Regions from separate parts of the Methylopila sp. 73B genome, predicted to be linked through region 2. Evidence: predicted binding sites of a transcription regulator. Region 2 holds the regulator's gene; each other region holds the start of a gene.
The links. Region 2 encodes LexA, which represses DNA repair genes until DNA is damaged. Its sites were predicted from a motif close to TGTTCNNNNTGTGTTCNG; they were not measured.

Region 1 (2,264 bases), 2.7 Mb from region 2:
CACAAAACCGCCGCCCTGCTGCTCGCCGCAACCGTCGGGCTCGCAGCCGCCTCCGCCGCCGACGCCGCCGAAACCCGCGTGCGCGCCCGCTACGATCTGACTCTCGCCGGGTTCGGCATCGGCGCGGCCTCGATGCAGGCAGGATTTAAGGGCTCGTCCTACGACATGAACGTGAGCGCCCGCATGACCGGCCTCGCGAAGTTTCTAACCGGGGGCCGCGGCGCGGCCACCTCGCGGGGAGCGTTCCGCCCCGACCACGTGACCCCGACCGCCTACGCCATCAACACCAGGTCCGGCGAGAAGGGCCAGGTCATCCGTTTCGCGCTGGTGTCCGGCGCCGTGCGGACCATGTCGGTCGAGCCCCCGCCGCGGACGGAAGGCATCGTGCCGATCTCCGACGCCGACAAGCGCGGCGTCGTCGATCCGGTCAGCGCGCTGATGATGCCGGTGGCGAGCGGCGGCGATCCGCTCGCGCCCGCGGCCTGCGACCGCACGCTGCCCGTGTTCGACGGCCGCCAGCGCTTCGACGTGGGGCTGAGGTTCGACCGCTTCGAGACGGTGAAGCCCTCCACCCCCGGTCCCGGCCAGTACGAAGGCAAGGTCGTCGTCTGCAAGGCGGCGTACAAGGCGATCTCCGGCCACCGGCCCGGCCGCAAGCAGGTGGAGTTCATGGAGAGCAACAAGGACATGGAGATCTGGCTCGCGCCGGTCGCCGGGGCGCCCGTGCTGCTGCCGTGGAAGATCGCGGTGCGCACCGAGATCGGCATGGCGGTGATCGCGGCCAGTTCGTTCACGGTCGGCGCGCCCGCGCAGCGGGCGTCGATCGAGGACAAGGATCTCTGATCCGCCTTCGGGACCTGAGGCTTTCAGCCGCACAACGTCGTCTTCGGGGCGCCCTCCAAAACCGCGAGTCGATTCAAGCCTTTGGAACGAATCGCGAATTTTCGTCAGGTCGCCGATTCGCCCCCCGTTCGTTCCAGACCCGTTCCGGTCGAAGGCCGTCTCCCTGGACTCGCGGCGCGTGCATCCCGCCGCGTCGAGATGCTAAGGAGAGGTGAATGACCGATGTCGCAGATCTTGCGCCGGCCGCCGCCTCGGACCTCGCCGCGCCCTTCCGCGGCCGCGGCGTCACGGCGGTGCTCGGACCCACAAACACCGGCAAGACCCACCTCGCCATCGAACGCATGGCGGCGCACGGCTCCGGGCTGATCGGTTTGCCGCTGCGCCTGCTCGCGCGCGAGGTCTACGGCCGGCTGGTCGAGAAGGTCGGCGTCGAGAAGGTCGCTCTCGTCACGGGCGAGGAGAAGATCAAGCCGTTCGGCGCGCGCTACTGGGTCTCGACCGTCGAGGCCATGCCGCGCGACCTCGACGTCGATTTCGTCGCGATCGACGAGATCCAGCTCTGCGCCGACCTTGACCGCGGCCACGTCTTCACCGACCGGTTGCTGAACCGTCGCGGGCGCTACGAGACCCTGGTGCTCGGCGCCGCCACCATGCGGCCGCTGGTGGAGCGCCTGCTGCCCGGCGCGAACATCGTGACCCGGCCGCGCCTGTCGCAGCTCCTGTTCGCGGGCGAGCGCAAGATCACCCGCCTGCCCCCGCGCACCGCCATCGTCGCCTTCTCGGCCGAGGAGGTCTACGCCATCGCCGAGCTCATCCGCCGGCAGCGCGGCGGCGCGGCGGTGGTGCTCGGCAAGCTCAGCCCCCGCACCCGCAACGCCCAGGTCGCGATGTACCAGGCGGGCGACGTCGACTACCTCGTCGCGACCGACGCGATCGGCATGGGACTGAACCTCGACGTCGACCACGTCGCCTTCGCCGGCGACCGAAAGTTCGACGGCCACCAGCACCGCCGGCTGAACCCGGCCGAGATGGCCCAGATCGCAGGCCGCGCCGGCCGCCACCTCAAGGACGGGACCTTCGGCACCACCGGCCGCTGCGCGCCGTTCGAGCCGGAGCTGGCCGAGCGCATCGAGGCCCACAGCTTCGACAGCGTCCGGGTGCTGCAGTGGCGGAACGGCAAGCTCGACTTCGGCTCGCCGGGCGCCCTGATCGACAGCCTGTCCCGGCCGCCGGCGGAGCAAGGCCTCACGCGCGCGCCCGACGCCGACGACGTCCGCGCCCTCATGACGCTCGCGCGCGATCCGGCCGTCAGGGACGCCGCGCGCGGCCGCGCGCGGACCGAACTGCTGTGGGACGTCTGCCAGGTGCCGGACTACCGCAAAATCGCGCCCGCCCAGCACGTTGAACTTCTCGCGGAGCTC
Region 2 (2,264 bases):
GCCTGATCGTCATGCCCTGCGTGGTCGGCGGCCTGCTGTTCGCGCCGCTCGGCCTCGACGGCCCCTGGTGGAGCCTGATGGGCTGGGGCCTCAGCGGCGTGCTGGCGATCGCCCGCGCGGTCGCCTCCTGGCCGGGCTCCGAGCGCGCGATCCCAGCCTTCGGCGCCCCGGCGCTCGCCCTGCTGTCGCTGGGGCTGGCCTGGCTCTGCGTGTGGCGAACCGCCCTCCGCTACGCAGCCGCGCCCGTAATTGCGGCGGGCCTCGCTTTGGCTGCGGCTCCTGGGCGACCGGACCTGGTGATCGACCGCGACGGCCGCGCCGCCGCGATCCGGGGCGCCGACGGGCGGCTGGCGCTGCTGGGCGCCCGCCCGACCACCTTCGCCGCGAAGGTCTGGCTCGCGGCCGACGGCGACATCGTCGACCGCGACGGCCGGCCACCGAGGTCGGCGACGCCGCGCTGCGACGCCTATGGCTGCGTCGGCCGGCTCGACGACGAACGCGACGTCGCGCTGGTCTGGGACGCGCGCGCTTTCGAGGAGGATTGCCGGCGGGCGGCGCTCGTCATCACCCGGCTTGAGGCGCCGCCTGCCTGCGCTAAGACGGCGGCCGTCATCGACCGCGCCGCGTTGCGCGCCACCGGCGCGCTGTCGCTCACGCGCGAGGGCGACGCATTCGTCGCGACCGCCGCGCGCGATCCCGCCGGACATAGGCCCTGGGAGGGAGCGGCGGCGACGGTCCGCCCGCCGCCGGACGTTCTGGCGCTGCGTTTCGAACCCCGTCGTCCGCCGCAATCGAGTGACATTACAAAGCCGGTCGACCCGACCGACCCGGCCGACGACGACTTGCCTTTGGACGACGATCAGTAGCGCCGGATCAGCCCGACGAGCCGCCCCTGGATCGCCACCCGGTCGGGGCCGAAAATACGCGTCTCGTAGGCCGGGTTCGCCGCTTCGAGGGCGATCGACGCGCCGCGCTTGCGCAGGCGCTTCAGCGTCGCCTCCTCGTCGTCGACGAGCGCGACAACGATGTCGCCGGTGTCCGCGACGGTCTGCTTGCGGATGAGGACAAGGTCCCCGTCGAGGATGCCGGCCTCGATCATCGAGTCGCCGCGCACCTCGAGCGCGAAGTGCTCGCCCGTGGACAGCATGTCGGGGGAGACCGCGATGGTGTGGCTCTTCGCCTGGATCGCCTCGATCGGCACGCCGGCGGCGATCCGGCCCATGACCGGGATCGCGACCATGCGGTTGTCGTCGTCGTCCGACTGCGGCGGGCGCACCCGCCCCAGATTGCCCTCGATGACGTTGGGAGCGAACCGGCCCGTGGGCCGCGAGACAGGGGGGGCCGCCGCCTCCGGCAGCTTCACCACCTCCAGCGCCCGCGCGCGGTTCGGCAGGCGCCGGATGAACCCGCGCTCCTCGAGCGCCATGATGAGGCGGTGAATGCCGGATTTCGACTTGAGATCCAGCGCGTCCTTCATCTCGTCGAAGGAGGGCGGCACGCCGGTCTCCTTCAGCCGCTCATGGATGAAGCGGAGCAGTTCGTACTGTTTGCGCGTCAGCATGGGCGGGCCCGCCAAGAATCAAAACAAATCATGAACAGATATCTACCTGTTCTAGATGTGTTCCGCAACTCTTAACGTTCCGTTCCCGCGCGGCTTAACAAGCCTTGGGCGCCGAGGCGCCGGGCGACGCGGGGGAGATCTCCCTGCAGGACCACCACCGGCCCCAGCGCAGCATGCGCAAACGTTCGTCGTATGTTCCATAAAGCTTTCCGGGCGGCCCCACTGGGACCGCCCGGGTTCTCGAAAGGTATTGTCCAGCTACGGACAGCCGAAGGCTCGTAGAGAGCGCGGATCTCTACGTCGTCGGCGTTCAGCTGCAGCCGCTCGTGCTTCCGCAGGTGTCGCACTTCAGGCAGGTGCCGTTGCGGACCATCGTGTAGTTGCCGCACTCTGAGCAGTTATCGCCTTCATAGCCTTTGACGCGAGCCTCCATGCGGCGGGTCTCGGCGGTCTTGGCGGCCGGGGCGGGCGCGGGGGCCTCCCAGGCGAGGTGGCCAAGGGCCTCCTCGGCCGCCGGCTGCGGCTCGCGCTTGAGGGCGGTCGCCCCTTGGACGGCGAGGCCCGCGGAGACGGGACGGGGCGTCCCGATCGTGGTCACGTTCGACGCGCCCTTCGGCTCAGGCGTCGGGCTGACGGACGGCACCGCCGACAGCTGACGACCGCGCAGCAGACCCTTCGACACCGGCGCGCTCGGGGCCTTGCC
Region 3 (2,264 bases), 2.1 Mb from region 2:
GTGGCTCTTGAGCTTCTCCACCCGCTCGCCGATGCGGCGGACGTCCTCCATCAGCCGGCCGACCTCCGCCTGCAGCACATGCGCCTGCTCGCGCATCGCGGCGTCGCGGGTGAGGCCCTGCACCACCTGCACGGCGAGCATCAGCAGCGAGGGCGAGACGATCAGCACCCGCGCCCGGTAGGCGCGCGCGGTCACGTCCTCGAACCGCTCGGCGAGCTCGGCGTGAATCTGCTCGGAGGGCACGAACAGCAGCGCCACGTCCTGGGTCTCGCCGGCCAGCAGGTACTTGTCGCCGACGTCCGCGATGTGCCGGCCGACGTCGGCGCGCACCCGCGCTTCCGCCGCCTTCACGGCCTCGGGGGTCTCAGCCGTGCGCAGGCGCTCGAACCCTTCCAGCGGGAACTTGGCGTCGACCGCGAGGCCGCGCGGGTCGCCGGGCAGGCGGATCAGCGCGTCGGGACGTACGCCGGTGGAGAGCCGCGCCTGGAAGGCGTAGGCCGAGGGCGGCAGGGCGTCCTTGAGGATCGCCTCCATGCGGCCCTGCCCGAAGGCGCCGCGGGCGGGCTTGTTCGACAGGATGGCCTTCAAGTCCGTCACTTGGCCCGCGAGCGCGCCGATCTGGGCGCCGGCGGCGTCGATCACCGCGAGCCGGGCCTCCAGTCGCGACAACTGCTCGGAGGTCGCCTGCCCGCTCGCGGCCAGCCCGTCGCCGACGCGGGCCCCGACCGCGTCGAGCCGTTCCGCGACCCCGCGCGCGAGATCGGCCTGCCGCGCGCCGAGCGCGGACGCGAAGGCCTGCAGCCGGCCGCTTGCTTCGGACTGCTGGCGCTCGAGCCCGGCAAGCCGGGCCTCCGCCTCCCGCGCCCGCCATGCGGCCTCGGCGCTCGCGTTGTGCTGGATCGAGGCCGAACGGAACAGCGCGACGATGACGATGAGCAGCGCGCCGAGCACAGCCGCGCCGAGCCCCGCCAGCGTTTCGCCGAGGCTGAGGGCATGACCGCCGACGACAAGGAGAGTTTCGGACATCGCGACAATCGCCTCGAACACGCAAGATACGGCTGCAGTAACGCGAACAAATAAAGAACATGTTGACGCCCTTGCGGCAAGGGCTTATCGCCGGAGCCTCCCTTGGGTCTTTAAGAGCTGTCGAAACTGCGCCATGGCCGCCTCGCCTCTCGTCTATCTTCCCGATTCCAAGCTGCGGCTCGTCAGCGCGCCGGTCGAACGCGTCGACGACGAGGTCAAGGCGCTCGTCGCGACCATGTACGAGACGATGTACGACGCCGCCGGCATCGGGCTCGCGGCGATCCAGATCGGCGTCGCGAAGCGCGTGGTGACGATCGACCTCGCCGGCAAGGACGAGGCCCCGCAGCCGCTGACGCTGATCAACCCCGAGATCGTCAAGTCGTCCGACGAGCGGCAGGTCTACGACGAGGGCTGCCTGTCGATCCCAGACTACTACGAGGAGGTCGAGCGGCCGGCGCAGGTCACCGTGCGCTACCTCGACGAGACCGGCGCCCCGAAGGAGATCGAGGCCGACGGCCTGCTCGCGGTCTGCATCCAGCACGAGATCGATCATCTCAACGGCGTGCTGTTCATCGACCACATCTCGCGGCTCAAGCGGGACCGGGTGATGAAGAAGTTCGAGAAGGCGCGCGCCGTGGGCGAGCTGCCGTCGTTCCCCCGCCGCGACAAGCGCGACCGCGCCGCGCCGGAGACGGTCGAGGCCTGAGCGGCCTCGTCCGCGCCCTATCCATGACCCTTCGCCTCGTCTTCATGGGCACGCCGGACTTCGCGGCGCCCGTGCTGTCGGAGCTCGTCGGCCAGGGCCACGAGGTCGCGGCGGTCTACACCCGCGCGCCGAAGCCCGCAGGCCGCGGCATGGAGCTGACCAGGAGCCCGGTGCACCGCCTGGCGGACAGTTTTGGAATTCCCGTCGAGACGCCGCGCAGCTTCCGCGACGACGAAACGATCGCCCGCTTTGCGGAGCACGGCGCGGACCTCGCGGTCGTCGTCGCCTACGGGCTGATCCTGCCCAGGGCCGCGCTCGAGGCCCCTGAGCTCGGCTGCCTCAACTGCCATGCCTCGCTGCTGCCGCGCTGGCGCGGCGCGGCCCCCATCCAGCGCGCGATCATGGCCGGCGACGCCGAGACTGGGGTGATGGCCATGCGCATGGAGGAGGGCCTCGACACCGGCCCCGTCGGCATGGCGGAGCGGCTTGCGATCGGCGCGGACGAGACCGCCGGCGAACTGCACGACCGGCT

Region 1: K244_RS0118295 (helicase-related protein) is a predicted target of LexA. The motif match lies at 973-990, and genes of this name have one in related genera.
Region 3: rmuC (DNA recombination protein RmuC) is a predicted target of LexA. The motif match lies at 1,069-1,086, and genes of this name have one in related genera.

What each region holds. Positions count from the first base shown of each region.
Region 1 covers NZ_JAFV01000001.1:3,823,023-3,825,286, reverse strand. The annotation lists gene K244_RS0118300 (DUF3108 domain-containing protein) at 1-843, shown strand, start outside; gene K244_RS0118295 (helicase-related protein) at 1,059-2,264, shown strand, end outside.
Region 2 covers NZ_JAFV01000001.1:1,160,768-1,163,031, reverse strand. The annotation lists gene K244_RS0105635 (ComEC/Rec2 family competence protein) at 1-866, shown strand, start outside; gene lexA (transcriptional repressor LexA) at 860-1,561, opposite strand; gene K244_RS0105625 (vitamin B12-dependent ribonucleotide reductase) at 1,872-2,264, opposite strand, start outside.
Region 3 covers NZ_JAFV01000001.1:3,292,966-3,295,229, forward strand. The annotation lists gene rmuC (DNA recombination protein RmuC) at 1-1,026, opposite strand, end outside; gene def (peptide deformylase) at 1,160-1,732, shown strand; gene fmt (methionyl-tRNA formyltransferase) at 1,756-2,264, shown strand, end outside.